4 regions of the Pantoea eucrina genome follow, and region 1 is predicted to be linked to each of the others. Evidence: predicted binding sites of a transcription regulator. Region 1 holds the regulator's gene; each other region holds the start of a gene.
What was found. Region 1 encodes PurR, which represses purine synthesis genes. Its sites were predicted from a motif close to CANGCAAACGTTTGCNTG; they were not measured.
Positions count from the first base shown of each region.

Region 2: the regulator PurR is predicted to act here: its motif matches at 5,726-5,743, upstream of serA (phosphoglycerate dehydrogenase).
Region 3: the regulator PurR is predicted to act here: its motif matches at 5,059-5,076, upstream of guaD (guanine deaminase).
Region 4: the regulator PurR is predicted to act here: its motif matches at 2,281-2,298, upstream of cvpA (colicin V production protein).

Region 1 is NZ_CP083448.1:1,461,444-1,469,052, forward strand. Features, by position in the region: gene punC (purine nucleoside transporter PunC) at 263-1,456, opposite strand; gene punR (DNA-binding transcriptional activator PunR) at 1,565-2,476, shown strand; gene purR (HTH-type transcriptional repressor PurR) at 2,473-3,498, opposite strand; gene LAC65_RS06900 (C40 family peptidase) at 3,796-4,584, opposite strand; gene LAC65_RS06905 (Grx4 family monothiol glutaredoxin) at 4,937-5,269, shown strand; gene rnt (ribonuclease T) at 5,308-5,991, opposite strand; gene gloA (lactoylglutathione lyase) at 6,100-6,507, opposite strand; gene nemA (alkene reductase) at 6,604-7,609, opposite strand, start outside.
Region 2 is NZ_CP083448.1:2,727,504-2,735,112, forward strand. Features, by position in the region: gene ubiH (2-octaprenyl-6-methoxyphenyl hydroxylase) at 1-974, opposite strand, end outside; gene pepP (Xaa-Pro aminopeptidase) at 971-2,293, opposite strand; gene LAC65_RS12990 (YecA/YgfB family protein) at 2,345-2,926, opposite strand; gene zapA (cell division protein ZapA) at 3,096-3,425, shown strand; RNA gene ssrS (6S RNA) at 3,465-3,648, shown strand; gene LAC65_RS13005 (5-formyltetrahydrofolate cyclo-ligase) at 3,784-4,386, shown strand; gene serA (phosphoglycerate dehydrogenase) at 4,408-5,646, opposite strand; gene rpiA (ribose-5-phosphate isomerase RpiA) at 5,925-6,584, opposite strand; gene LAC65_RS13020 (LysR family transcriptional regulator ArgP) at 6,767-7,609, shown strand, end outside.
Region 3 is NZ_CP083448.1:1,617,255-1,624,863, reverse strand. Features, by position in the region: gene LAC65_RS07595 (glycine betaine ABC transporter substrate-binding protein) at 1-327, opposite strand, end outside; gene LAC65_RS07590 (ABC transporter permease) at 346-1,062, opposite strand; gene LAC65_RS07585 (MDR family MFS transporter) at 1,421-2,881, shown strand; gene LAC65_RS07580 (DUF1161 domain-containing protein) at 2,923-3,219, opposite strand; gene LAC65_RS07575 (DUF1283 family protein) at 3,271-3,606, opposite strand; gene LAC65_RS07570 (YnfA family protein) at 3,737-4,063, shown strand; gene ydfG (bifunctional NADP-dependent 3-hydroxy acid dehydrogenase/3-hydroxypropionate dehydrogenase YdfG) at 4,105-4,854, opposite strand; gene guaD (guanine deaminase) at 5,169-6,527, shown strand; gene dcp (peptidyl-dipeptidase Dcp) at 6,578-7,609, shown strand, end outside.
Region 4 is NZ_CP083448.1:2,264,273-2,271,881, reverse strand. Features, by position in the region: gene folC (bifunctional tetrahydrofolate synthase/dihydrofolate synthase) at 91-1,359, shown strand; gene dedD (cell division protein DedD) at 1,349-2,110, shown strand; gene cvpA (colicin V production protein) at 2,360-2,845, shown strand; gene purF (amidophosphoribosyltransferase) at 2,882-4,399, shown strand; gene LAC65_RS10640 (UbiX family flavin prenyltransferase) at 4,536-5,105, shown strand; gene argT (lysine/arginine/ornithine ABC transporter substrate-binding protein ArgT) at 5,380-6,162, shown strand; gene LAC65_RS10630 (histidine ABC transporter permease HisQ) at 6,359-7,045, shown strand; gene LAC65_RS10625 (ABC transporter permease) at 7,042-7,609, shown strand, end outside.

The DNA.
Region 1 (7,609 bases):
TCACTTTGTAAATATGACCTGGGAAACAGAAGGATCTGCATCAGGTCTGTGAAAGAACGCAGGGTGGTGCCGTGCGCAGCTAAACCACATTAACAGAGGTATGAATAGTCCGGACTCACGCAATGCGCAGCGGCCTGGCCGCACGCAGATGCTGTCCCGGAAAGACCGGGAGCGCTGTTATTGTTATGAATGTCAGAAGAGATAGCGACCCGCGGCGCGAATGCGGGCGGATCGCTCTCTGGCAAAATAGCACCAGACCGGCTTATGCGTTGTCTTCGCAGGGATGGGCGATATCGGCTGATTTAGCCGTTGCGCGCTGCCAGACGAAGCCCATCCAGGCGAGCACCACCGTACTTACCATTACCAGCGTAGTGTGATAAAGCGCCTGCTGCAAACCAGCCGAGACAATCAGGCTGGCAAGGAAGCATAAGCCAAGCTGCAGCAGATTCTGTAAACCTGCAGCTTTACCGCTGGCGTGCGGGAACGGCGCCAGCGCGCTGGCAACCACAATCGGATAGATAGCGCCGTTTGCCAGCGCCATACCGCAGAAAGGCAGCAGCAGGCCAAAAAGCGACGGCGCGGGAAGCAGCGCAACGGCAAAGAGGCTCATAATGCTCAGACTGTAAATCAGCAGCAGCCAGGGCAGCAGCTGCGCGCCCTGAAAGCGATTAAGCAGCGCACGACAGCCAAAACCGCCAATAAGGAAGGCAATCGTCTGCGGTACATAGCTGAGCCCGATATCGGCCGGGGTTAAGCCCGCGGCCGCCAGAATAAAGGGTGAACCCGTCAGCCAGGCAAAGAAGCTGGCAGAGCAGGCGGAGTAAATCAGCACGTTGCCGCTGTAGGCGCGGGTAGCGAGCAGCGTCAGCCAGCCAGGCTGATCGCCGCGCGCCGCCTGAGAGATACGCGGCGAGCGAAGTCTGAGGGTACCTGCCAGCAGCACCAGGGTAATCAGCGTCAGCACCAGGAAAATAGTGCGCCAGTGAAAATGACTCATCAGCCAGGCACCCAGCAGCGGAGCCAGAGCAGGAGAGAGCGCCACCAGCGGCATGATAGTGGCAAACACTTTATTGGCCTGCGCTTTAGGGTAGCGATCGATAACCAGCGCCTGCCAGCTCACGGCGGCGGCACAGACGCCCACAGCCTGAATAAAGCGCAGCGCCAGCATCAGCCAGACGTTGTCGGCCCATAGCATGGCCAGACAGCTCAGGGCAAAGATTGAGAGGCCCGCCAGTAAAACCGGTTTGCGGCCAATGCGGTCAGAGAGAAGTCCCCAGCCCACCTGCGCACAGGCAAAGCCCGCCAGAAACAGGCTCAGGCTGGCGCTGATAACACCCGGAGCGGTGGCAAAATCACGCTGCATGTCGCTGAATGCGGGCAGATACATATCCGTGGCGAGAAAGCCGAGCATGCTCAGCAGCGCCAGATAGGGCAGAAATCCTTTAGATGACATCACTATTTTTCTCATTCGGCAGGGAAACGCGAAGGAGTGTAAAAGGGTGCAGTCAGCTTTGTGAAACGCTAATATTTGCAGAGTGCTGTTAAATTTTTTGAAGGCAAAAATATGTGGTCTGAATATGCACTTGAGGTAGCGGATGCCGTCGCCCGCACCGGCAGTTTCAGCGCGGCAGCGCAGGAGCTGCACCGCGTGCCTTCTGCTATCAGCTATACCATCAGGCAGCTGGAGAGCTGGCTTGCCGTGGAGCTGTTTGAACGCCAGCATCGGGAGGTGGTCCTGACGCCGGCCGGCGAGCATTTTGTGCGAGAAGGCCGCTCTGTTATCAAAAAAATGCTGGCAACGCGACGCCAGTGTCAGCAGCTGGCCAACGGCTGGCGCGGCCAGCTCACTATTGCCGTTGATTGTATCGTCAAGCCGCAGCGCACGCGCCAGCTGGTGAAAGATTTCTATCGCCACTTTCCCGATATGGAGCTGATCATCAGCTATGAAGTGTTTAACGGCGTATGGGATGCGCTGGCCGATGGCCGGGTTGACGTAGCCATCGGCGCCACGCAGGCGATCCCGGTTGGCGGACGCTTTGCTTTTCAGGATATGGGCGCCCTTAACTGGCGCTGCGTGGTCAGTCCGGATCATCCACTGGCGCAGAGCGCGCATCCTGACGAAGAGGCGATGCGCGCCTGGCCGTCGCTGGTGCTGGAAGATACGTCGCGCGCGCTGCCGCGCCGTATGACCTGGACGCTGGATAATCAGCGCCGGCTGGTGGTGCCGGAGTGGGAAACCGGAATCGACTGCCTGCAGGCTGGCCTGTGCGTGGGGATGATCCCGGGACATCTGGCGCGGCCGCTACTGGATAGCGGCGCGCTGGTGGAGCTGATATTACCGCAGCCCTTTCCGGAGAGTCCCTGCTGCGTCAGCTGGGCCGAGCAGCGGGCGTCGCCAGCGCTGATCTGGCTGCTGGAATACCTGGGGGATGCTGAGACGCTAAACCATGAGTGGCTCAGCGAGCGCCACGCTTAGCGGCGATAGTCGCGAAACGGACCATCCCCGACGGAGCGACGCTCAATCAGACTGGGCTGAACTTCAATTGTTTGCGGCTCTTCACGTTTACTGGTAATGCGGTCCAGCAGCATCTCCAGCGCTTTCTCACCCAGCTGAGCTTTGGGCTGATGCACCGTCGTCAGCGCCGGCGTAAAGTAGCGGGCGTTGCGCACATTATCATAGCCGATCACCGAAATATCCTGCGGTACGCGCAGGCCCATCTCATCGGCGGCGCAGATGGCGCCCATTGCCATAATATCGCCGCCGCAGAACACAGCGGTAGGCCGCTGCTTCTGGCTCAGGATCTGCTGCATCGCCTGATAACCCGACTCCGGCTCAAAATCGCCCTGTACGATCCACTCCGCACGCACCGCGATCCCCGCTTCCTGCATCGCCTGCAGGAAGCCGGCGTGCCGTCCGCCGCCGGTATTGCGCTCCAGCTGGCCCGGAATAGCGCCAATATCGCGATGACCCCGCTCGATCAGGTAACGGCCGGCCAGATAGCCGCCCTGAAAGGCGTTATCCTGCACGGTATCGGTAAAATCCCCGCGGGAAGCGCCCCAGTCCATGACCACCATCGGAATATTGCGATTCTCTTCCAGCATCTGAAGCAGATCGTCCGGATACTCAGAGCACATCACCAGCAGGCCATCTACCCGCTTTTGCGCCATCATCGACAGATAGGCGCGCTGTTTTTGCAGGTCATTGTGCGCATTGCCCAGAATCAGCGTATAGCCCTGAGCGAAGCAGTGGTTTTCAATCGCTTCAATGATTTCAGCAAAGTAGGGGGCTTCGCTGGATGTCGCCAGCAGACCCAATGTTTTCGTGTGATTAACCTTCAGGCTGCGCGCCACGGCGCTGGGAGAGTAGTGCAGCGCTTTAATCGCCTCCCACACGGCATTACGCGTCTCTTCAGCGACAAAGCGCGTTTTATTGATGACGTGCGAAACCGTGGTCGTTGATACGCCAGCGCGTTTTGCCACATCTTTAATTGTTGCCATGAAAATGGACCTCTTAAACCTATCGCAACTTTATGATAAGTATAGTGTTAAACGTTTGCGTCTGCGCAGGGTTTTCTGCCCGGTTTCAGCATAAAAATGGCTGATTTAAGGCGAGTAATTAACCGTAACAGATAATGACAGCAGCGTGCGCAAAAGGTGTTGCGCAACGAAAGGCGGCGATTCTAGCAAGGTGAGGGGCATAAAACGAGATTTTTACCTGAGGTCAGGCGAAAATATTTAGATTACGGCAGCCGGTATGTGTTCAGGCCAAAACGCGCGCGGCGTGTTGCGCAACCGCTAACGAATGGTTTTAGGTGTCATCATGCGGCGTGCGCCAACATAGTGCTTCTGCCAGTAATCTTCACCCAGCGCGCTGATCTGAATATCCTTGCCGGTACGCGGCGACTGAATAAATTTGCCGTTACCCAGATAAACGCCAACATGATCGGCTGTACCGCGATTATTGATGCGGAAAAACACCAGATCCCCTTTCTCCAGCATTTCGCGCTTGATGGGAGCGGCATCGCGCAGATGATACATTTCGTTGGCCGTGCGCGGCAGTTTGAAACGGACCAGATCTTTGTAGGCGTACCAGACCAGGCCACTGCAATCGAATCCGGTAAGCGGAGAGGTGCCACCCCACTGATAAGGTTTGCCCAGCTGGCCCATAAGTTTAGTCATGGCGGTTTCACGCGCCTTCTGGTAGCGCAGACGGTGGGATTTGCTGAGCCTGATACCGGTCAGCGCATCGGTACTCTCTTCCGCGGCTGCTATTTTCCGGCTGGTACGCTGATGACCATATTTTTTGCTGGCGGAGAGGGCGGGCGCTTTTTTACGGGCGGTACGGGAAGTCGCAGGCGGTTCTGCGTGCAGGCTTTTTTTCGATTTAACTTTTTGTACGGGCGTGACGCGTGTTTTTTTAGCCGAGGTTTTAACCGGACGTCGTTTGCGGCGCTCATCGTCGCGCGCACTCTTTTTCTCCGCTTTCTGCAGGCTGGCGTTAACCGGCTTGTGCGGTGAAGCAGCGGCCACGTTAAAAAACAGCTGAGCAAAAGCCAGTATGAAAAGCGTAATCAGTAAACGCATAGTCCGGTTACAGGTTCGGCAGGCTGCAGAAGCAGACCGCGGCAATATTAGAAAATTCTGATCAGCGATCAGCGCCGGATTGATTCTAATCCACTTTTTTTACAAAAGGTAAGGTCTTTTTTATTAAATCCATCAACACAAGGGCTGTGCAGCAAAAATGAGCGGTTTCAGGCGGTTAACGCAGCATATTTATTGCTAATCGTGTATTAATACACACTTCGTCATACGCCCGTGGCGGCAAACTTAACAAACATGGCGATTCATGCCGCAGCGAGGCAAATTCCCGATTTCAGTCGCGGGATGAAGTCGCTACAATAAACAAACACGAAGTGAAGAATTAAGGAAGGCAAAAATGAGTACTGTTGAAAAAATTCAGCGCCAGATCGCAGAAAACCCGATCCTGCTGTATATGAAAGGATCGCCAAAACTGCCAAGCTGCGGCTTCTCAGCTCAGGCTGTTCAGGCGCTCTCTGCCTGTGGCGAACGCTTCGCGTATGTTGATATCCTGCAGAATCCTGATATCCGTGCTGAACTGCCAAAATACGCTAACTGGCCAACCTTCCCGCAGCTGTGGGTGGATGGGGAGCTGGTCGGCGGCTGCGACATCATCGTTGAGATGTTCCAGCGCGGTGAACTTCAGCCGCTGATCAAAGAAACCGCTGAGAAACACAAAGAAGCGGAATAAATTAAAAGGCCGGCGCTGTGCCGGCCTTTTTCATTCTCTTACTCTGCCGCGCTTTCGCCTGACGCTTCGCTCTCTGCCTCAGCGTCATTTAGCGCCAGCGGCCAGCCACCTAAACGTTTCCAGCGGTTTACCAGCTCGCAAAACAGCATTGCCGTCTGCTCTGTATCATAAAGCGCCGAGTGCGCCTGCGTGCTGTCAAAATCGATACCTGCCGCCTTGCACGCTTTTGCCAGCACCGTCTGTCCCAGCACCAGCCCGCTCAGCGCCGCCGTATCAAAGGTGGCAAACGGATGAAAGGGGTTGCGTTTCAGGCTGGCGCGCTCAGCCGCCGCCGTAACGAAGCTGTGATCAAAGTTGGCATTATGCGCCACAATAATCGCCCGGTTGCAGCCGCTCTCTTTAAGCCCTTTGCGCACCTGTTTAAAGATGGCGTGCAGCGCTTCATATTCGCTCACTGCGCCGCGCAGCGGGTTCGCAGGATCGATACCGGTAAACGCCAGCGCTTCAGGATGAAGAAGGGCACCTGCAAAGGGTTCAATGTGAAAATGCTGGGTTTCGTCACGCTGCAGCCAGCCATCCTCATCCATTTTCAGGGTCGTGGCGGCAATCTCCAGCAGCGCATCAGTCTGCGCATTAAAACCGGCGGTTTCGACATCGATAACTACCGGATAAAAGCCGCGAAAGCGTTGGTTAAGGGCGTTCTGGGCGTTCGATTCAGACATCAGGATCTCATAGCAGTGAAAAGGGCAGCGCGCATTATGGCAAAAAAGGCGGGAGGGTGCAGCAGATGAGAAAAACCAGCCCGCAAATTTGCGGGCTGGCGTCAGGCATCAGTTACCAAGGCCATTACCGGCATGCTTGTTTTCAATCAGCTCAATTTTATAGCCATCGGGATCTTCAACAAACGCAATAATCGTGCTGCCACCTTTAACCGGGCCCGCCTCACGGGTTACGTTGCCGCCCGCGCTACGGATGCGCTCGCAGGTTGCGGCGACATCGTCTACGCCCAGCGCGATGTGACCATAAGCGTTCCCAAGGTCATATTTTTCCGTACCCCAGTTATAGGTCAGCTCAATGACCGCACCTTCGCTCTCTTCGGTGTAGCCAACAAATGCCAGAGTATATTTATATTCTGCATTTTCACTCTGACGCAGCACGCGCATACCCAGTACGCGGGTATAGAAGTCAATTGAGCGTTGCAGATCGCCAACGCGTAACATGGTGTGAAGTAAACGCATAACATCCTCTTTTTTAACATGGTCAGATTTTGACGCAGAAACAGTACAAGTATAGCGGGTGACGGGGCTGCCGCATCGTTATGCGGCAGCTGCCGGTTACAGCGTCGGGTAGTCGATGTAACCTTCCGCACCGCCGCCGTAGAAACTCTCCGGGCGCTGCGGGTTAAGCGGAGCATCCTGCTGCAGGCGGGCAACCAGGTCCGGGTTGGCAATAAAGTCGCGGCCAAACGCCACGGCATCAATCAGGCCGCGCGCGATCAAATCATCCGCTTTTTCCACGCTGTAGGCGCCGGCACCGATGATCACACCGGGGAAAGCCGTGCGGACTTTTTCGCGGAACGCATCAGTGTAAGGTTTGCCACCCGCCCAGTCTGGCTCAGAAAGGTGCAGATAGGCCAGGCCGCGTTTGCCCAGTTCACTGATATACCAGAGCGCAGCTTCCTCTTCGTCCGGGCCATTTTCCAGGTTCTGGAACGCCCCGACAGGTGAAACGCGGATCCCGACGCGATCGGCAGACCAGTTGGCGATCGCTGCATCCACAACTTCCAGCGCAAAGCGGCCGCGCTTTTCAATCGAGCCGCCATACTCGTCGTCGCGCTTGTTTGAGTCAGGCGACAGGAACTGGTGCATCAGATAGCCGTGCGCTGAGTGCAGCTCAAGCAGGTCAAAGCCAGCCTCGCGGGCATTGGCTGCAGCCTGGCCGAAATCCTGCACAATCTGTTTAATTTCATCGACGGTCAGTTCGCGCGGCACGGAGGTCTCTTCGCGATACACGCTGCCGTCAGCGGCGCGCAGCGAGGTACGGGTACCGGCTGGCAGGGCAGAAGGCGCAACCGGTGCATTGCCTTCTGGCTGCACGCTGTAATGTGAAATGCGGCCGGTATGCCACAGCTGGACCGCAACGTGGCCCTGAGCAGCGTGAATGCCTTCGTTGATCATCTTCCATGCATCAATCTGCTGCTGCGTATGCAGGCCTGGTGCGCCCGCATAGCCTTTAGCCTGAAAAGAGACCTGCGTCGCTTCAGTAATAATCAGGCCCGCTCCGGCACGCTGCTGGTAGTACTCAGCCATCATCGGCGTGGGAACATCACCCGGCTCAATG
Region 2 (7,609 bases), 1.3 Mb from region 1:
CTGCCAGGATCCTGCTGCTGGCGCCAGGCGCCGGCCAGCGTTTCCGCCAGCGACATGACATCGCGCAGGCCAAGGTTAAAGCCCTGTCCGGCGATCGGATGCAGCGTCTGGGCAGCATTGCCGACCAGCGCCAGCCGGTGCGTCACCTGACGATCGGCGGTTTGCAGCGCCAGCGGGTAAATTTCACGCTGACCGGCATGGGTAAAGCGACCCAGCCGCCAGCCAAATGCGCGCTGCAGTACGCGCCGGAATGTCTCTTCATCCCACGCCCGCACCCGGGATTCTGCGGCTGCCGGATGGCACCACACCAGCGACATACGATTGCCGGACATCGGCAGCAGCGCCAGCGGCCCGTGCGGCGTAAAACGCTCAAACGCCTGCCCCTGATGCGGCAGCTGAGTGGACACGTTGGCAATCACCGCCAGCTGCTGATAATCCTCGCGCTGCCACTGAATACCGCATGATGCCGCCAGCGATGAGCGCGACCCATCTGCAGCCACCAGCAGCGTACCCTCCAGCGTTTCGCCGCTGTTAAGCGTCACCTGCGCATGCGCTTTATCACGCGTGACCTGCGTGACGTAATCGGGGCAGCGCAATGTTACGCCGGGCGCCTGCCGGAGACGCTCAAACAGGCGCTGTCCGACATCGAATAGCTCCACCACCTGCCCCAGCGCAGCCAGCTGATACGCCTCTGCGCTGAGCTGCACAAAGCCGCTGTGACCGCGATCGGAGACGTGAATACGGGTGATCGGCGTGGCGCAGTCCGCCAGCGAACACCAGAGGTCGATTGCTGCCAGCTGCTGGCAGGTGCCGGCGGCCAGCGCAATCGCCCGGCCATCAAAACCGGGGTGCGCACGGCTGGCCGGCTCGCTGCGCTCAATGAGCGTGACCGGTAACCTGCCCTGCGTCAGATGCGATATCGCCAGCGCCAGCGTGGCGCCGGTCATGCCCCCGCCTGCAATCAGAATGGTCATACGCCGCGCGCCGCTGCCATCAGGGCTTCAATCGCATCCGGATCTTTCACCACGCTATCAGTAAGATTCTCATGGCCTGTCGCCGTAATCACAATATCATCCTCAATGCGCACGCCTATGCCGCGGTACTGCGGCGGCACGCTGGCATCAGGTGCAATATAGAGGCCCGGCTCTACCGTAAGCACCATGCCCGGCTCCAGCACGCGGTCGCGGCTCGGCGTACCGTAATCGCCGACGTCATGCACATCCAGGCCCAGCCAGTGGCCGAGGCCGTGCATGAAGAAAGGGCGATGCGCCTGCGCTTCAAATAGTTCGTCGATATTGCCGTCAAGAATACCGAGATCAACGAGGCCGGTGATCATGATGTGCACAACTTCATCATTCACTTCATGAATGCTGACGCCGGGCCGGAACATCGACAGCGCTTTATGCAGCGAAGCCAGCACAATGTCGTAGATTTCCCGCTGCGGCGGTGTAAACCTGCCGTTTACCGGAAAGGTACGGGTAATATCACCCGCATAACCGTGAAACTCACAGCCGGCGTCGATTAGCACCAGATCGCCGTCGCGCATTGCGCTTTCATTTTCGGTGTAGTGCAAAATGCAGCCGTTTTCGCCACTTCCGACAATGGTGTTGTAGGAAGGAAAGCGCGCGCCGTGGCGGGAGAATTCATGGTGGATCTCCCCTTCAAGCTGATACTCATACATGCCGGGGCGGCACTGCTGCATGGCGCGGGTATGCGCCAGCGCGCTGATTTTTCCCGCCTGACGCAGTATCTCAATCTCTTCTGCGCTTTTAAACAGCCGCATCTCATGCACCCAGGGACGCCAGTCGGTCACGCTGGCTGGTGCGCTAAGATTCTGCCGGAAACCGCGACGTAATTTTTCCAGTGCGCTAAACAGCAGCTGGTCAGCGTAACCATATTCGCCCTGCGCGTGATACACCACGTCAAGCCCGTTCAGCAGCAAGTGCAGCTGTTCGCCAATATCATCCCACGGCAGTGCGCGATCAACACCCAGCTTCGCCGGCGCAGCCTCCTGCCCGAGGCGACGGCCAGACCACACCTCGGCAGTCAGATCGCGTATGCGGTTAAACAGCACGCTGTGATTGTGATGTTCATCGCTTTTGATCAGCACCAGCAGCGCCTGCGGCTCGTTAAACCCGGTGAAATACCAGAAGTCGCTGTTTTGGCGGTAGCTATATTCGGTGTCGTTGCTGCGCGTGACTTCAGGTGCTGCAAAAATCAGCGCCGCGCTGCCGGGGGCCATCTGCGTAATCAGCGCCTGACGACGCTGCCGGAACTGTTCCAGTGTGATCATAGTTGCACTCCCTGTTGATAACGGGCAGCAGCGCTGCCCGCAATGACGCGCTTAGTGTAGCGTAGGTTTCTGCACTTCCGGTGCGGTTGGCGTATGCGGGCGTGTGAAGGTGTCGTGACACAGCAGCGCCGCGACGCGCACATACTCAATCACCTCTTCCAGCGACTGCTCCAGCTCTTCCTGATCTTCATCTTCTTCATAGCCAAGCTGAGCAATGGTACGCAGATCGTCAATCGCCTCGCCGGTTTCACCGGTGACTTTATCCAGTTTAGGCTGCGTAACGCCCAGGCCAAGCAGGAAGTGATTAACCCAGCCCGCCAGCGCATCAGCCCGGTCAAACACGGTAATATCATCTTCATCCGGCAGCATCAGCTGAAACAGAAAGCCATCCTCTTCCAGGGTCGTAGTCAGGCTGTCATGCAGCGCCTGCAGCGGCTGCGCCAGGCTCTGCGAGAAGGCCATGCCTTCATTAGCCAGATCGTGCACCAGCGTCTTCCAGCTGGCGTCCTGATTACCGCCACACAGGATGCCACACAGCAGTCCATGCATTTCGGCAGGCGTCATGCCCACACCCTGCTGAGAGAGGGCTGCGGCCAGCGCGTTGTAAGTGGGTGTTGCGTTCTGTAAAGACATAAGCTTTGGTCGTCGTTGGCAGAATAAGTTCGTGATATGCTACCACCAGGTGCCTCAGGGTTTCCAGAAAAGGGGTTGTATCTTCTTACCCGCGTCTATATAGTTGCGCACCTTCCGGGCCAGTGGCGAGCCGGGTGGAGCGAACGAAGTAATCAGTCAGGATGGTGGCATGTCTGCACAACCGGTAGATATACAAATTTTTGGTCGTTCTTTGAGAGTAAATTGTCCGCCTGAACAGCAGGATGCACTAAATCTTGCCGCAGAGGACCTCAATCAACGGTTGCAAGATTTAAAAGTTCGCACTAGAGTCACAAATACAGAGCAACTGGTGTTCATCGCCGCGTTAAATATCTGCCACGAGCTGGCGCAAGAGAAAGGTAAAACGCGAGACTACGCAGCAAACATGGAACAACGTATCCGCATGCTGCAGCAGACGATTGAACAGGCTTTAGTTGAGCAGGGTCGCATTACCGACCGCCAGGGCCCTAAATTCGAATAATACTTCATGGTTCTCATGCCAGAGCAACGATGAAGTCCTGTTTCTCTGAGATGTTTGCAAGCGGGCCAGTCCCCTGAGCCGATATTTCATACCAACAGAGTGTGACGCTCTGTAGCCTGTGAGCATGCTCGGTTCGTCCGAGAAGCCTGATGGTTGCGACGGCATACTCACCTTGAACCAAGGGTTCAAGGGTTACAGCCTGCGGCGGCATCTCGGAGATCTCTTTTCTGTTTTATCCGGCATCATTTCAGGTAGTAGCGTCAGCCGAGACTGCGGCTGCTACCTGAAGCCAGTCCCCCTCCCCCTTCTTTTGCATGTTATAGTCAGCGCAAGCTAACCCACTCTTTAGGGGGATCCTGTGTCCGCTATCGATTATTCCGAACGCCAGCTGCTGCGTCAGCATATCCGCCATCTGCGCCGGCATCTGACGCCTGAACAGCAGAGTGAAGCGGCCGAACAGCTGGCTGAGCACGCGATTAACCTGGCACCTGTCTCAGCGGCACAAAGCATTGCGCTGTTTCTCTCTACCGACGGTGAAATCAATACCCGCCCGCTGATTGCCCGTCTCTGGCAGCAAAAAAAAGCGGTTTATCTGCCGGTACTGCATCCGTTTGCGCCAGGCAACTTGCTGTTTTTGCGTTATACCCCTGAGACGCAGCTGGTCATGAATAAGCTGCGCATTCCGGAGCCGCCACTGGATATTACGCAGATGACGACGCTGGATCGACTGGATGTCATGCTGGTTCCGCTGGTGGCGTTTGATGAGAGTGGACAACGGCTGGGGATGGGCGGCGGCTTTTACGATCGCACGCTGCAGAACTGGCAGCGCCACGGCTGTCTGCCGATTGGCATTGCCCACGACTGCCAGCGCGTTGAGGCGCTGCCGACAGCCGCATGGGACATCCCGCTACCCGCCGTGCTGACGCCGGCAAAGCTGTGGCAGTGGGATGCTTCGTTCTGACGGGCATATGCCCGTCACCAATCAGTAAAGCAGGCGCGCGCGCATAGTGCCCGGAATAGCGCGCATGAGCTGCAGCGCTTTATCCGCCACATCTTTTTCCGCATCGATATCAATCACCACGTAACCAAGCTGTGGCGAGGTCTGCAGGAACTGCGCCGCGATATTGATATTCTGCTCAGCGAAAATCTGGTTGATGGCGGTAAGAATGCCCGGACGGTTTTCGTGAATGTGCAGCAGACGGCTGGCGCTGGCACCGTGCATCGGCAGTGATACCTCCGGAAAATTAACCGCAGAGAGCGTCGAGCCGTTGTCGGAGTATTTTGCCAGCTTACCCGAGACTTCCAGGCCGATATTCTCCTGCGCTTCCTGCGTTGAACCGCCAATGTGCGGCGTCAGAATAACGTTATCAAACTCGCACAGCGGTGAATTAAACGGATCGCTGTTGGTTGCCGGTTCGGTCGGGAAGACGTCAATAGCCGCACCCGCCAGATGTTTGCTGGAGAGCGCATGGCACAGCGCCGGAATATCGATAACGGTGCCGCGTGCGGCGTTGATCAGCAGCGCGCCCGGCTTCATCAGCGCCAGCTCTTCCGCGCCAATCATGTTCTGGGTTGAAGCGGTCTCCGGCACATGCAGGCTGACCACATCACTCATATTGAGCAGATCCGACAGGTGACGTACCTGCGTGGCGTTCCCCAGCGGCAGCTTGTTTTCAATATCGTAAAAGAAAACGTGCATCCCCAGGCCTTCAGCCAGCACGCCGAGCTGCATGCCGATATGACCATAACCAATGATACCCAGCTTTTTGCCGCGCGCTTCATAGGAGCCGGTTGCCACTTTGTTCCAGATACCGCGATGCGCTTTGGCGTTCGCTTCCGGAATGCCGCGCAGCATCAGCAGCATCTCGCCAATCACCAGTTCAGCCACGGAGCGGGTGTTGGAGAAAGGCGCGTTAAAGACCGGAATACCGCGCCGGGCGGCGGCGTTGAGATCGACCTGATTGGTGCCGATACAGAAGCAGCCGACCGCGACCAGTTTTTCCGCTGCGGCGAAGATCTCTTCCGTGAGCTGGGTGCGGGAGCGGATACCGATAAAGTGCGCATCACGGACAGAGGCTTTCAGCGACTCCGCATCCAGCGCCCCTTTGTGAAACTCAATGTTGGTATAGCCTGCCGCGCGCAGATTCTCCAGCGCGCTCTGATGCACGCCCTCCACCAGCAGAAATTTAATTTTGTCTTTATCCAGTGATACCTTTGCCATTTCCCGACCCTATTCAGAATTCAACGTGGAGTGCCATAAGATTACCTTCTGCCAAAATAACAAATTCTGGCAATGCGGCAATACAAACGATTGCGACCACGGCAGCACGCCCCGGCTTTCAGGCAGCACAAATCCATACAAAATCGCAGGATGCCGGGAGCAGAGAGCAGGAATCGGCTCTCCATGCTCTGTTTGTGACATAAGTCACCAAATTCAGGCTGATAAAGAAAAGCAGAATTAGCCGGGGGAAAAACGGCGCGTCAGGCGCGCCGGAGAGATCATTTGAGAATGGTTTTGACGCCATCCGGCGTGCCAATCAGCGCGACATCAGCGCCGCGCGTGGCAAACAGGCCGACCGTGACCACGCCCGCCAGCGCGTTGATGTTTTTTTCCATCGCGACAGGATCGAGGATCTGCAGATTGTGCACGTCGAGGATGATATTGCCATTATCGGTCACCACCTGCTGCCGATACTCCGGCTGGCCACCAAGCTTAACCAGCTCGCGCGCGACATAGGCACGCGCCATCGGGATCACCTCAACCGGAAGCGGGAAACGGCCAAGGATATCAACTTCTTTGGACGCATCCGCGATACAGATAAACTTCCGTGCGACCGCCGCCACAATCTTCTCGCGCGTCAGCGCCGCGCCGCCGCCCTTGATCATCTGCATATGCGGGTTGATCTCATCGGCACCATCGACATAGACCGCGATATCATCCACGTCGTTAAGATCGAAAACCGGTATGCCCAGCGATTTCAGCTTCAGGGTGGAGGCTTCAGAGCTGGAGACCGCCCCCTCAATCTGGTGCTTCATGGTGGCCAGCGCGTCGATAAAATGCGCGGCCGTTGAGCCGGTGCCTACGCCAACAATGGTGCCTGGCTGCACATACTGCAGCGCCGCCCACCCTACCGCTTTTTTCAGTTCATCCTGGGTCATGGTATGTTTAAAACCTGTGCGACATCAAAGTGCGCATAGTATAAAACAACGCGCTGTAAAAGTGCGCGACTCACGCACCACCGATTTTTACCTTTGGAAGCCAGTCCGCAAAAATGCACCCGCCGCACAGCGCGGCCATTTTGTGGCATAGTACTTTCCACCCTGAACGAGAGAGAACAATAATGAAACGCCCGGATTACCGTACGCTTCAGGCGCTGGATGCAGTGATTCGCGAGCGCGGCTTTGAACGCGCCGCACAGAAGCTTTGTATTACCCAGTCAGCCGTATCGCAGCGTATCAAACAGCTGGAAAACCTGTTTGGTCAGCCGCTGCTGGTGCGCACCGTTCCGCCCCGCCCGACTGAGCAGGGGCAGAAGCTGCTGGCGCTGCTGCATCAGGTAGAGCTGCTGGAGGAGGAGTGGCTGGGTGACGATCAGAGCGGGACCACGCCGCTGCTGCTCTCGCTGGCGGTCAACGCCGACAGCCTTGCTACCTGGCTGCTGCCGGCGCTGAAAGATGTACTGGCGGACTCCCCGGTGCGGCTGAATCTGCAGGTAGAAGATGAAACGCGTACGCAGGAACGTCTGCGCCGCGGTGAAGTGGTGGGCGCCGTGAGTATCCAGCCGCAGCCGCTGCCGAGCTGCCTGGTCGATCAGCTGGGAGCGCTCGACTATCTGTTTTGCGCCTCACCCGATTTTGCCGCCCGCTATTTCCCCAACGGCGTGACGCGATCTGCTTTGCTGAAGGCGCCGGCGGTAGCGTTTGACCATCTGGATGACATGCATCAGGCGTTTTTGCAGCAGAATTTTGATCTGTCACCGGGCAGCGTACCCTGCCATATCGTTAACTCATCAGAGGCGTTTGTGCAGCTGGCGCGGCAGGGATCGGTCTGCTGTATGATCCCGCATCTGCAAATTGAGCGCGAACTGGCGCAGGGAGAACTGGTGGATCTGACACCGGGACTCTATCAGCGCCGGATGCTCTACTGGCACCGCTTTGCGCCAGAGAGTCGCCTGATGCGCAGC
Region 3 (7,609 bases), 160 kb from region 1:
CCACGCCTGTTCAGGAGACATAGGCTTACTGATGTGGTTAAAAATAATGAGCGAGGTGCCGGTATATTCCCATGTCATATCGATCTGTTTGTTGATCATGGCATTACGGCTGATGGTGGTCGCAATATTGGTCTTAGGGACGATCGTAAACCCGTTTTTCTGCAGCCATAAAACGGACAGGGCAGACAAAATATGCTGTTCAGTAAAGCTTTTGGTTGAGAGCGTAATAGGCGCAGCCGCCAGCGCTGACTGATTAAGCAGTAGCGCAGCGCTCAGGGCCAGCACAGCGCCGCGCAGCCGGTTGAAAAACAGCCTGGTGGGGGTCATCAAAACGTGCTCCATGAGTTAAGTTGCAGCGTGTGGCGAAAGAATGCGGCCCAGCGCGGCCAGCAGCATGTCCAGGATCAGGGCAATCAGCGCGGTAGCGGCCGCACCCAGAATCAGCGTCGGGAAATCGTTCAGATAGATCCCGGGGAAAATCAGCTCGCCGTAGCTGCTGGCGCCTATCAAAAAGGCCAGCGGCGCGGTGCCGACGTTAATCGCGGTGGCGATGCGCACGCCAGCTAATATCACCGGCAGCGCGTCCGGCAGCTCAACCTGGCGCAGCCGCTGCAGGCGGGTCATGCCAATGCCTTTAGCCGCCTCGGTCAGCGCCGGTGGAACTGCGCACAGGCCGGCATAGGTATTGCGCACAATGGGCAGCAGCGAGGCAAGAAACAGCGCAATCAGCGCCGGTCGCTCACCGATGCCCACCACGACCATAGCCAGCGCCAGCACGGCCAGAGGCGGGAGGGTATTGCCGACGTTGAAGATCTGCATAACATATTCAGCCTGACTTCGCGCAAAAGGACGGCTCAGCACAATCCCGGCAGGGATCCCCACCAGCAGGGCGCAGAGCATGGACCAGAAAACCAGCCAGAGATGCTGCTGGCCAAGATAGATCAGATCGGTCTGGCGGGCGCGCAGCGTATCCGGACCAATGCCCCAGATCAGAAGCGCAACGAGTAGCGTAAGAGTGAGAAGAGCCAATCCGGTGCGCCGGATCAGCGATGCGTGAGGCATAACCGTTTTCTCCCTGAATAAACAGAACTATCAGCTATGATTGCTCTGCTGAGCGGCAGGATAAGAGGCCGCGTTCGATAGCAAAATTTTATGGTTAAGGTGCGGGTTGCCTGCGTTAATTCGGCATAAATTCACAGATAATTAACCTGACGGCTAAAAGTCTATAGCAATCTCTGATCGGCAACGCCAGCATTTAACGCAAAAAACAGCTGACAGTGAGGGGGCAAAACCGCCTGCAGCCCGCACCGGGTACGGGATGGTATGACAATAAAAAAAATTCATCGAAAAAGGTTACCCTGTCACATAAGCACGGGCTGTGTGGCGGGATAAGAGAGAGTAAAACGGGATAAGGAGCGTTATGTCAGAGCACGCTGAAGTTTTGCGCAGCCATCGTCCATGGATTTTGTTTGCCTGTATGCTGGCTATGTTTATGGCCGCAATTGAGGTGACGATTGTGGCGACGGCGATGCCTACGATCATTGCCGATCTGGGCGGCTTCGCGCAGTTTGGCTGGGTATTTTCTATTTATCTCCTGACGCAGGCGGTGAGCGTGCCGCTTTATGGCCGTTTAGCCGATATATGGGGACGTAAGCGGCTCTTTTTTGTCGGGGTATCGCTGTTTTTGTTTGGCTCAGTGCTGTGCGGCTTTGCTCATACCATGATATGGCTCATTCTGTTTCGCGCCTTTCAGGGGCTGGGAGCGGGTGCCATTATGCCGCTGACCACTACCATTGTGGCGGATATCTACTCCCCGCGTGAACGCGCCACCGTTCAGGGCTGGCTCTCCAGCGTCTGGGGCGTGGCGGCAATTATCGGACCGCTTAGCGGTGCGTGGCTGGTGCAGCACTTTAGCTGGGCGGTGATCTTTTGGGTCAACGTGCCGATAGGGCTGATCTCTATGCTGCTGCTGGCGCGTTTCCTGCCCGCCCGCCCGGTCTCCGCCGCAGGTGCGCTGAATATTACCGGCAGCTGCTGGCTGATGATCAGCGTCACTGCGCTGCTGGTGGCGCTGCTGCAGGCGGAAGCGCTCGGCTACTGGCTGCTGCCGTTTCTGCTGCTGGCAGGCGTGGCAGGCTGGCGTCTCAAACGGCACGAACAGCAGACGGCGGCACCGCTTTTCCCGCTTGCGCTGTGGCGCAGCCGTCTGATTGTGGCAGGCAACGCCGGTAATCTGATTATCGGCGCCACCATGATGGGCATCAGCGCGTTTCTGCCCACCTGGATCCAGGGGATCACCGGCGGTACGCCGCTGCAGGCGGGCAGCGCGCTGGCGATGATGTCAATTGGCTGGCCGATTGCCAGTACGCTCAGCGGTCGCCTGATGCTCGTGACCTCTTATCGCTTCACCGCTCAGCTTGGCGCACTGTTACTGATCGCCGGCAGCGCGCTGCTGCTGCTGCTCCACGCGGAAAGCTCCGTGCTGCAGGCGGGCTTTACGGCCTTTGTTATCGGCACCGGCATGGGCATGACCAGCACCACGTTTCTGGTTTCCGTGCAGAACCATGCGCAGTATGAGATCCGCGGTATCTGTACCGCCTCTATTATGTTCAGCCGGATGCTGGGTTCAGCGCTGGGAACCGCACTGATGGGGGCGGTTTTAAACATCAATCTGGCGCAGCGGCTGCCGCAGGCGGAGGATCCGATGCAAAAAATCATGTCGCCGGAAAGCCGGGAGGCGCTGCCGGTTGCAGAACTGCAGCTCTGGACGACCCAGATTGCCGCATCGCTGCACTGGGTATTTATCGTGGCCTTGCTGATCGCGCTGCTGACGGTGTGGATCGCCTGGCTGATGCCGCGTCAGCGACCGGAGATGGAATAGAAGAGAAGAAGCGGGGCAGCGGCGGCTGCCCCGGTTGCAGGTTACTGCGCTGACATATCCTGAGAGCTGCCGGCGCTGTCGGGTGCGCTACCCTCTGCATCCCGCATATTCTTTTTATAAACAATTTTTTGCGTATCATTTTCACAGTGGCCGACCACCTGACCGCCCGCCTGGTCGGCCTGATCGTTTGGCACGATATCCAGCGTAAAATCTGACTCCGCCACGCCATTACTGACAATTTTTTTACTGATATCGGCGCGAACGCTGTCGCAGGAGGCCTGAGCCATCAGCGGCAGCGTCATCACACCCAGCAGCAGTACCAGAGAACCCTTTTTCATCGCAAACTCCTTGTTGACTGTCTCTCTGAACACTATAGCAGCAGCGCCGCGTTACGGCGCGACCGGACGACCGGTGCGGCGATCGAGGCAGCGCAGGGTATTCTCTTCCCAGTAAGCGTTGACGTTATAGCTCTTGTCGCAGGCGTCGCGGGTATCAAACGCGCGGTCCGCTTTGTCGAACTCTTTCTCTGTCCGGGTATTAATCTTGCTGCGCAGATTACGCGTATCGTTCCACTGCTCTTTACTCTGGCGGGCGGCTTCATTGCTGGCCGCGCTATTGCCATCTTCCACGATCAGGCGATCGGTACGGGCAGCGGCAAAGGGAGCGCTCAGCAGCACGCTGGCCGTCAGCAGCGCCGTAAACAGAACGGAAGCATAGTTTTTCATGATGTTGTCCTTTAGTCAGACCCGGTCAGCCGTGCGAGGCTGTTGCCGTAACAGCGGCTAGTATATCATCCTGCTTTTGCTGCTCACCAGCGGTGTGCAGCGCGTTGAGGGAACAGAGAGCAGAGTTATGCTGATCAAGACCGCACTATTATTTTTCATTACGGCTGTCGCAGAGATTGCGGGCTGTTTCTTGCCCTGGCTCTGGCTGCGTAAGGGGATGAGCGCCTGGCTGCTGTTGCCGGCTGCGGCGAGTCTGGCGCTATTTGTCTGGCTGCTCACGCTGCATCCGGCGGCGAGCGGGCGGGTGTACGCGGCGTATGGTGGTGTCTATGTGTTTACGGCTCTGATCTGGCTGCGCGTGGTGGATGGGGTACGGCTGAGCGCATGGGACTGGGCGGGCGCGCTGATAGCGCTGTGCGGAATGCTGATTATTGTCACCGGCTGGGGAAAAGCGTAACAGCGTCACCCGGTGCTATCAGGTGACGTTGTCACACACGGTTATGCGTCTTTATGCACTTTCAGCCCGGCGGTGGTCTGGCTGACCGGCATAATCTCCAGCGTGTTGATATTGACGTGCGCTGGCAGCGTGGTTACCCAGTAAACGGCCTCGGTGACATCCTCTGCTGTCAGCGCCGTTGTACCTTCATACACCGCGCCGGCGCGATCGTCATCGCCTTTAAAGCGCACGTTGGAAAATTCCGTTCCGCCTACCAGACCCGGCTCGATATCGGTCACGCGCAGCGCGGTGCCGTGGAGATCGGTACGCAGATTCAGGCTGAACTGGCGCACAAACGCTTTGGTTGCGCCATAGACGTTGCCGCCCGCATAGGGCCAGCTGCCGGCAATGGAACCGATATTGACGATATGCCCGACGTTGCGCTCTACCATGGCAGGCAGCAGCGCCCGGGTCATGAAAACCAGGCCTTTGGTATTGGTGTCGATCATATTCTCCCAGTCATCGACGCTGGCTTTATGGGCTGGCTCAGTGCCCAGCGCCAGGCCGGCGTTGTTGACCAGTACATCAATGTTGCGCCACTCTGCCGGCAGCGCAGCAATGACCTCCTCGATAACGGCACGATTACGCACATCGAGCTGAACGGTATAGAGGTTTTCACCCAGCTCATCCTTCAGCGCCTGCAGCCGTTCGGCGCGCCGCCCGCTGGCGATCACTTTATGGCCTGTGGCAATGAAGCGACGGGTAATACTTTCACCAAACCCAGCAGTAGCACCGGTAACAAAAATAATCATCTCACTGTTCCTTAACTGTTTTCAGGTAGTCCGCGTTTAACCATATCACCATCATTCTTCGCCTGCTGAAAAAAAGCGGCCGGCAAACTCTCTGTCGCCGGCATGCGTTAACAGGGTGCAGGCGTGCACCGCGCTGATGCATCATGGTGCAGCGTGAGCGGTCGCCAGCAGATCTTAACGCCGGTGCAGATGCACGTAATCGTTTGCGCATCCGGTTGCCTCTCTTTTAGCCTAACCTTATGATTTAGCAGGTAAATAACCCTGAACTGGCACGGCTTTTGCACACTCATTTTATCTTACTGAGAGGATGAGTTATGAATGCTGACAACGAGACGCTGCTGCGCGCCAGTTTTTTTGATTTTACCCGCACGGTAGATCAGCCAGAGGCGCTGAGTGACGCCGCACGCTATTTCGCTGATGGTCTGCTCACGCTGCGTGCAGGAAAAATTGTCAGCCTGGAAAGCTGGAGCAGCGCGGCGCTACGGGTGGATAGCCGGCGGGTCACGGACCTGCGCGGCAAGCTGATTGTGCCGGGGTTTATCGATACCCACATTCACTATCCGCAGACGGAAATGATGGGCGCGTTTGGCGAACAGCTGCTGACCTGGCTGAATAACTATACCTTTCCGGTTGAGCAGCAGTATCACTGTGCAACCCATGCGGCAAAGATGTCCGATTTTTTCCTGCAGCAGCTGCTGGCTAACGGTACCACTACCGCACTGGTGTTTGGCACGGTGCATCCGCAGTCGGTTGACGCGCTCTTCAGCGCGGCGGAGCGGCTCAGCATGCGGCTCATTGCCGGTAAAGTGATGATGGACCGCAACGCGCCGGACTACCTGACTGAAACCCCCGAAACGAGCTATCAGCAGACGCGGGCGCTGATTGAGCGCTGGCACCGGCGCGGCCGTCTTGGCTATGCGCTGACCCCACGCTTTGCGCCGACCTCTTCGCCACAGCTGCTGGAACGGGTAGGTCAGCTGCGGAGAGAGTTTCCCGATACCTGGCTGCATACGCACCTGAGTGAAAATCCGCAGGAGGTGGCGTGGGTCAGAGAGCTTTTTCCCGAGCGCAACGGCTATCTCGATGTCTATCACCACTATCAGCTCACTGGCGCACGCAGCGTATTTGCCCACTGCCTGCATCTGCAGGACCATGAGTGGCAGTGCCTGCACGACACCGGTTCAGCCATCGCATTTTGCCCTACTTCAAATCTGTTTCTTGGCAGCGGGCTGTTTGATCTCAAACGCTGCTGGCAGGAGAACGTGCGCATGGGGATCGGCACCGACGTTGGCGCTGGTACCACCTTCAACCTGCTGCAGACGCTGGGCGAGGCGTATAAAGTCGGGCAGCTGCAGCACTATAAGCTGACCGCCTGCGAAGCGCTTTATCGCGCCACGCTGGGCGGGGCGCAGGCGCTGGATCTCGACGATAAAATTGGCAACTTTGCGCCCGGCAAAGAGGCGGATTTTGTGGTGCTGGATCCGGCCGTATCGCCGCTGCAGCAGCTGCGTCATGGCAACAGTAAAGATATCTTCGAGCAGCTGTTTGTTCTGATGACGCTGGGTGACGATCGCAACATTGCGCAGACCTGGGTAAATGGCCAGCCGGTGTGGCAAAAAGAGAGGGCGGGCAGCACGCCGGGTTGTTGCCCGCACACCGGCGTGCCAGGATAAAGGCTCTCTGCCGCAGGCTATTGCGGCGTTGCTGATTATCAGGAGCGATAATGAACCGATCCGCCAATCCCTTTTTTAGCGCCAGCACGCTGCCGTATCAGGCGCCGCCGTTCGATCAGATAAGCGAAGACGATTTTCTGCCGGCGCTGGAAGCGGGCATCGAAGAGAAGCGCCGCGAAGTCGCCGCGATTATCGCAAACCCTGCGCCACCGGACTTTGCTAATACGTTTGAAGCGCTGGAGCGCAGCGGCCTCTTACTGAGCCGGGTGTGGCAGGTCTTTTCAGCCATGACGGCAGCGAATACGTCGCCACGCCTGCAGGAGGTGGAAGAGATCATTACGCCCGCCCTGGCGGCGCTGCACGATGAGATCTACCTCAATAGCGCGCTCTTCGCCCGGCTGGAGGCAGTCTGGCAGCAGCGCAGTACCGCCTGCCCGGACGCAGAGGCGGTGCGGCTGACGGAGGTTACCCGGCAGGCGTTTCAGCTGGCCGGAGCCAGCCTGAGTGATGATGAAAAACAGCGGCTGCGCGACATCAATCAGGAGCTGGCAGGCCTCAGCACCCGCTTTGGTAACCGTCTGCTGGCGGCGACGCAGTCAGCCGCTTACACCGTCAGCAGCCCGGAGGCGCTGGCGGGACTCGACGATGCAGCGCTGGAGCAGGCGCGTGCCGCTGCGGCCGCACGTGGTCTGGATAATCAGTGGCTGATCCCGCTGCAAAACACCACGCAGCAGCCAGCGCTGAGCCGGTTAACCATCCGCGCCACGCGGGAAGCGCTGTTTGAGCAGGCGCTGAAGCGCTGTGAGCGTAACGATGTTAACGATACGCGGCCGCTGGTTTCGCGTATGGCGCAGCTGCGGGCGGAGCAGGCCGCGCTACTGGGCTATAGCAGCTATGCGGCGTGGAACCTGCAGGATCAGATGGCGAAAACGCCGGAGGCCGCGCTGGACTTTATGCGCAATATTGTGCCGGCAGCCTGCGAGCGCGCCGGGCGCGAGGCCGCAGAAATAGAACAGCTGATGGCTGAGCAGCAGCAGAGATTTGACCTGCGCGCCTGGGACTGGAATTTTTACGCAGAGCAG
Region 4 (7,609 bases), 800 kb from region 1:
CCTGCCTGTTGATAGCCATCAGCCGCGCGCAGGCCTCTCTTTCCGCCGCTGCGCTGAACGATGAGCTGTACTACGCAACAGACGGGACTCATGAACACGCATCAGCCTCCTCAGGGCACGTCGCCGCTGGCCACGTGGCTTCACTATCTTGAGCATCTTCACTCACAGGCGATTGAACTGGGTCTGGATCGTATTCAGCGCGTTGCCGCGCAGCTTGACCTGCTGAAACCCGCTCCCTTTATCTTTACCGTCGCCGGCACCAACGGCAAAGGCACCACCTGCCGCACGCTGGAAACGCTACTGATGGCAGCAGGCTACCGTACGGGCGTCTACAGTTCGCCGCATCTGGTGCGCTACACCGAGCGCGTACGCGTGCAGGGTGCGGAGCTGCCGGAGGCGCAGCACAGCGCCAGCTTTGCTGAAATCGAGGCGGGGCGTGGTGATACCTCGCTCACCTATTTTGAATTTGGCACGCTCTCTGCGCTTAATCTGTTCCGCCAGGCGAATCTTGACGTGGTGATCCTCGAAGTCGGACTGGGTGGCCGTCTTGATGCCACCAATATTGTTGCCAGTGATGTGGCGGTGATCACCAGTATCGCACTCGATCACACGGACTGGCTTGGCCCCGACCGCGAGAGTATCGGGCGGGAAAAAGCGGGTATTTTCCGCGCCGGTAAACCTGCCGTAGTGGGCGAAGCGGAGATGCCGGCAAGCATCGCTGCGGTGGCAGCAGAGACCGGTGCCGTGCTGCATCAGGTCAATCGCGACTGGCAGTGGCAGGGCGGTAGTGATAGCTGGATGCTGCAGGATGCGCAGGGTGAGCTGCGCGATCTGCCGCTGCCGCAGGTGCCGCTGCCTAATGCGGCCACGGCGCTGGCTGCGTTACGCGCGTCGGGTCTGCAGGTGCCTGACGCCATTATCCGCGCGCATCTGCCGCAGGCGGTACTGGCAGGGCGTTTCCAGACCATAAGCCATGCGCCGCAGGTGATTCTGGACGTCGCGCACAACCCGCACGCGGCTGCCTGGCTGGCGTCGCGTCTGGCAGCGCTGCCCGCGGGCGGAACGGTTCATGCGGTAGCGGGTATGCTGCACGACAAAGATATTGCCGGTACGCTCGCTGCGCTGGCGCCGCAGGTGACGCACTGGTACTGCGCGCCGCTGGCGGGTCCGCGTGGCGCATCGGCAGAGGAGCTGCTTGCGCATCTGGAGAGCGGTACGGCGTATACCAGCGTTGATGCGGCGTGGCGGGCGGCGCGTGCGCAGGCCAGCCGGCAGGATGTGATTCTGGTGTGTGGGTCATTTCACACCGTAGCACAGGTTATGGAATCGATGGCAGCGGAGAACGGCAGTGGCGAGTAAGTTTCAAAATCGGTTAGTGGGCACGGTGATCCTGGTGGCGATTGGTGTCATTGTGCTGCCGGGCCTGCTGGACGGTAAGAAAAAGCATTATAAGGAAGAGTTTGCAGCGATTCCGCTGGTGCCAAAACCTGACGATCAGCAGGATAGCGAAATGGTGCCGCCGGTCACGCAGCCGCTGCCGTCGCAGCCGCCGGAAGGTGCCGGTGCTGCGCAGCAGTCAGCGACCACTCAGGCCACGCAAAATCCGGCCGTCAGCGGCAGCGCGCAGCCGGTGCAGAACAGCCAGCCGAGCGTAGTCACGCCACCGGCGGTGCATCAGCAGACGCAGCCCAGAACCCAGCAGAAACCGGCTGAGCAGACGAAACCTAAAACCACCGAGCAGAGCAGGCCGAAGCCGGCAGAGCAACCGAAGCCGAAGCCGGTGGAGACGCCAAAACCCGCAGAGCAGCCAAAAGCAGCGGAGCAGAGCAAGCCGGCAGAAACGCAGAAGCCAGCCAGCGCCCCGGCCGGGCAGGCGTATGTGGTACAGCTTGGCGCACTGAAGAACGCTGCGAAAGTGGACGAGATTGTGGCGAAGCTGCGGCTCTCTGGCTACCGCGCCTTTACTGTGCCGTCATCGCCGGTGCAGGGGCAAATCACCCGTATCTACGTCGGACCTGACGCCTCTAAAGCGAAGCTGCAAAGTTCGCTGAGCGAGCTGCAGAGCGTTTCCGGACTGGGCGGCGTGGTGAAACCCTATAGCGTGCGCTGACAGGCTGATAAGCCACGCCGATAGCAGTAACAGGCGTGGCTTATAGCGCGTAAATGCCGGGTTAAAGCAGGTAATTAATTTTAAAATCAGCTAGTTAAATATTGCTGATAGTAACGGGCGAAGGAATTATTTTTCCTCGCCCTTTTTCATCACCGCGAACGGGAAAAGGCTACGCAAACGTTTTCTTTTTCTGTTAGAATGCGCCCCGAACTGGATGCAGGGGTGCGAAGCACTGTACTGGAAGCGTTCATGATCTGGATTGATTACGTCATTATTGCGGTAGTTGGTTTTTCGGCTCTGGTCAGCCTGATTCGCGGGTTTGTCCGGGAAGCCTTATCTCTTGTTACCTGGGGATGCGCGTTTTTTGTCGCCAGTCATTACTACGCCTACCTGGCAGTCTGGTTTACAGGTTTTAACGACGAACTGGTTCGCAACGGCATCGCAATTGCGGTGTTATTCGTTGCCACCCTGATTGTGGGTGCCATCGTGAACTATGTGATCGGCTCGCTGGTTGAGAAAACCGGCTTGTCGGGAACCGACAGGGTGTTGGGGGTCTGTTTCGGGGCGTTGCGTGGCGTGCTGATTGTTTCCGCCATTCTTTTCTTCCTTGATACATTCACCGGCTTTTCAAAAAGCCCGGACTGGCAACAGTCTCAGCTCATTCCCCAGTTCAGTTATATCATCAGGTGGTTTTTTGATTACCTGAAAAGCACGTCAAGTTTTTTACCCCGGTGACACCATCGGGAGTGCGGCTAATGAGGAAATGACAATATGTGCGGTATTGTTGGTATCACCGGTTTTATGCCAGTAAACCAGTCGATCTATGACGCGTTAACGGTGCTGCAGCACCGCGGACAGGATGCCGCCGGCATTTGTACTATTGATGCGCTGAACTGCTTCCGTCTGCGCAAAGCAAATGGTCTGGTCAGCGACGTGTTTGAAGCGCGCCACATGCAGCGTTTGCAGGGCAATATCGGTATCGGCCACGTGCGTTACCCTACCGCCGGCAGCTCCAGCGCCTCTGAAGCGCAGCCATTTTACGTTAACTCTCCTTACGGTATTACGCTGGCGCATAACGGCAATCTCACCAATGCGCATGAGCTGCGCAAACAGCTGTTTGAGACCGGTCGCCGTCACGTTAATACCACCTCCGATTCAGAGATCCTGCTCAACATTTTTGCGCAGGAGCTGGATCGCTTTCAGCACTATCCGCTCGATGCGGAAACCATTTTTGCCGCGGTAGCGGCAGTGCATCAGCAGGTGCGTGGCGCTTATGCCGTGGTGGCGATGATTATCGGACACGGTATGGTGGCGTTTCGCGATCCGAACGGGATTCGTCCACTGGTGCTCGGCAAGCGCGACATGCAGGATGGCCGCACAGAGTATATGGTTGCCTCGGAGAGCGTGGCGCTGGATACGCTGGGATTTGAGTTCATTCGTGACGTTGCGCCGGGTGAAGCGGTCTATATCACTGAACAGGGCCAGCTTTCGACCCGCCAGTGTGCAGAGGACCCGAAAAGTAATCCCTGCCTGTTTGAATATGTCTATTTTGCCCGCCCGGACTCTTTCCTGGATAAGATTTCCGTCTATAGCGCGCGCGTGCGCATGGGCACCAAGCTCGGGGAAAAAATTGCCCGGGAGTGGGAAGATCTCGATATCGACGTGGTGATTCCGATTCCGGAAACCTCGACCGATACCGCGCTGGAGATTGCGCGCATCCTGAACAAGCCCTACCGTCAGGGATTTGTGAAAAACCGCTATGTGGGCCGCACCTTTATCATGCCGGGCCAGCATCTGCGCCGCAGCGCCGTTCGCCGTAAGCTCAACGCCAACCGTGCAGAGTTCCGCGATAAAAATGTGCTGCTGGTGGATGACTCTATCGTGCGCGGTACGACCTCTGAACAGATTATCGAGATGGCGCGCGAGGCGGGTGCTAAACGGGTTTATCTCGCGTCGGCTGCACCGGAGATCCGCTTTCCAAACGTCTATGGCATCGACATGCCAAGTGCTACCGAGCTGATTGCCCATGGCCGTGAGGTGGAGGAGATCCGCAAGCTGATTAAGGCGGATGCGCTGATCTTCCAGGATCTGAACGATCTGATCGAAGCGGTACGCGAAGAGAATCCGGACATTGAGCAGTTTGAGTGCTCCGTCTTCAACGGCGTTTACGTCACTAAGGATGTGGATCAGCAATACCTCGAGTATCTGCAGTCGCTGCGTAACGACGACGCCAAAGCGCTGCAGCGTCAGAACGAAGTGGAAGGGCTGGAGATCCATAACGAAGGCTGATTGAGCTTTTATCCGGCACTCCCGCGGGGCAGGCGAAAGTCTGCCCCGTCTGTTTTGCGCTTTTTCACCGGGCGCCAGCGCATTTTTGCCTGTGGCAGGCTATCATTGCCGATTCTGAACAGAGTAAGGCAGAGTTATGAAACGTCTCATCGTGGGTCTTTCCGGCGCCAGCGGCGCAATTTACGGCGTGCGGCTGCTGCAGGTGCTGCAATCGGTGCCGGAAGTGGAAACCCATCTGGTGATGAGCCCGGCAGCGCGCCAGACGCTGGCGCTGGAAACTGACTACAGCGTGCGGGATGTGCAGGCGCTTGCCAGCGTGGTGCATGACGTGCGGGATATCGGGGCAAGCATCTCTTCCGGCTCATTTAAAACGCTGGGTATGGTGATCCTGCCGTGCTCAATGAAAACGCTCTCCGGCATTGTACACAGCTACAGCGACAGCCTGCTGACGCGCGCCGCTGACGTCGTGCTGAAAGAGCAGCGCCGCCTGGTGCTCTGCGTACGCGAAACCCCGCTGCACGTCGGTCATCTGCGTATGATGACCACGGCGGCTGAACTGGGCGCGATGATCATGCCGCCGGTGCCGGCTTTCTATCACCGGCCGCAGCGTATTGAGGATTTGGTCGACCAGACGGTTAATCGCGTGGTGGATCAGTTTGATATCACGCTACCGGAAGATCTGTTCATGCGCTGGAATGGCGCATAAACGTTGCGCGCTGCACAATGGATGTGCAAATTCGCGGTGTCGATCACTCTTCGTGCATAATCTGCACTAAAAGTTAGCAAACTCGCTTTTTCTTCTGCATCCCGCTGTTATATTCCCTTCATAACGAACTCTCTGCGTCCCGTTACGACGCTCTCGTTAGCGCGCCTGCATGCTGCATCGCCAGCTCTGAGACCTGGCATGAAAACTGCAATCCATTCAGCGCAAAACACACATCACACCACATAACAATAAGCACGTCACTTGAGGGTAAACTATGAAAAAGCGAGTTCTGGCTCTCTCCCTGCTGCTGGCAATGACCGGCACCGCCAGCGTTTTTGCCGCAGTACCGCAGTCGCTGCGTATCGGGACCGATCCAACTTACCCGCCGTTTGAGTCAAAAAATGCCCAGGGCCAGCTGGTGGGGTTTGATATCGACCTTGCCAATGAGATTTGCAAACGCATTCAGGCCAAATGTACCTATGTGGAAAGTGATTTCGATGCGCTTATTCCGTCGCTGAAAGCGAAAAAAATTGATGCCATTATTTCGTCGCTCTCTATCACCGAAAAGCGTCAGGAGGAGATTGGCTTCTCGGAAAAACTCTATGCGGCTAACGCCCGTCTGGTGGCGGCAAAAGGCTCTCCGCTGCAGCCAACGATTGAATCGCTGAAGGGCAAAAATATCGGTCTGCTGCAGGGTACCACGCAGGAAACCTATGCGAATCAATACTGGCGGCCGAAGGGCGTTACCGTGACGCCTTATGCAAATCAGGATCTGGTCTATCAGGACCTGAACGCCGGACGCATTGATGCCGCTTTCCAGGATGAAGTGCAGGCGAGCGAAGGCTTTCTGAAGCAGCCGGTAGGCAAAAACTATGCGTTTGCTGGCCCGGCGGTGAAAGATGACAAAATCTTTGGTGTAGGCACCGGCATGGGCCTGCGCAAAGATGACAGCGATCTTAAAGCCGCCATCGATAAGGCGTTTAATGAGATGCGCAAAGATGGCACCTACGACAAGATTGCGAAAAAATATTTCGATTTCAACGTCTACGGTGACTGATCGACCTGTTTCCTGATACTGCGGGTTGAGTGACAGGAACCGGGGCCATAACTATTCACTCCGGGCGCTTACTTATGTAAACTCCCGGGGTTCATACGCTTGCCGCTATCCTTCCGTGATTCATATCCCTGGTCAGGACTGTCCGCTATTTCCCGGGCAGCGTGTGTTATTTTCCTCTCACGACAGGATCGAAATCATGTTGTACGGCTATTCTGAAGTCATTCTCAAAGGCACGCTGGTGACGCTGGAGCTGGCGCTGAGCGCCGTGCTGCTGGCGGTTATCCTCGGCCTGCTCGGGGCGGGTGCCAAACTGTCGCGCAGCCGGCCGCTGGCCATCATTGCGGAGGGGTACACCACCCTGATCCGCGGCGTGCCCGATCTGGTGCTGATGCTGCTGATCTTTTACGGGCTGCAGATTGCGCTCAACGCGGTAACTGACGCGCTGGGCCTGGCGCAGTTTGATATCGACCCGATGGTGGCCGGTATCATTACCCTCGGGTTTATCTACGGCGCCTATTTTACTGAAACCTTTCGCGGCGCGTTTCTGGCGGTGCCGAAGGGACAGATTGAAGCCGCTACCGCCTTTGGTTTTACCGGCTCGCAGACGTTCCGGCGCATTCTGTTTCCGGCCATGATGCGTTTTGCGCTGCCCGGCATCGGAAACAACTGGCAGGTGATCCTCAAGGCTACCGCACTGGTGTCGCTGCTGGGGCTGGAGGATGTGGTCAAAGCGACGCAGCTGGCGGGCAAGAGTACCTGGCAGCCGTTCTACTTTGCCATTGTGGCAGGGGTGATCTATCTGGTGTTTACCACGCTTTCTAATGGCGTGCTGTGGTGGCTTGAGCGCCGCTACTCGGTCGGGGTAAAAAGGGCAGAATTATGATTGAGATTATTCAGGAGTACTGGAAACAACTGCTCTGGACCGATGGCTATCGCTTCACCGGCGTGGCGATCACGCTGTGGCTGCTTATTCTTTCTGTTGTGCTCGGCGGCTGTCTGGCTGTGATCCTGGCCATCGCCCGCGTATCACCCAACCGGTTTATCTCAACCCCGGTCTGGCTGTTTACCTATGTGTTTCGCGGCACGCCGCTCTACGTCCAGCTGCTGGTGTTCTACTCCGGCATGTATACGCTGGAAGTGGTGAAAGGATCTGAGCTGCTGAACGCCTTTTTTCGCAGCGGTCTGAACTGTACGCTGCTGGCATTTACGCTGAATACCTGCGCCTACACCACTGAAATCTTTGCGGGCGCCATCCGCGCCGTGCCACATGGCGAAATTGAAGCGGCGCGCGCCTACGGTTTTTCAACCGTAAAGCTTTACCGCTGCATCATTTTGCCCTCCGCGCTGCGTACCGCGCTGCCCGCATACAGCAATGAAGTGATCCTGATGCTGCACTCCACCGCGCTGGCGTTTACTGCGACCGTGCCGGATCTGCTGAAAATCGCGC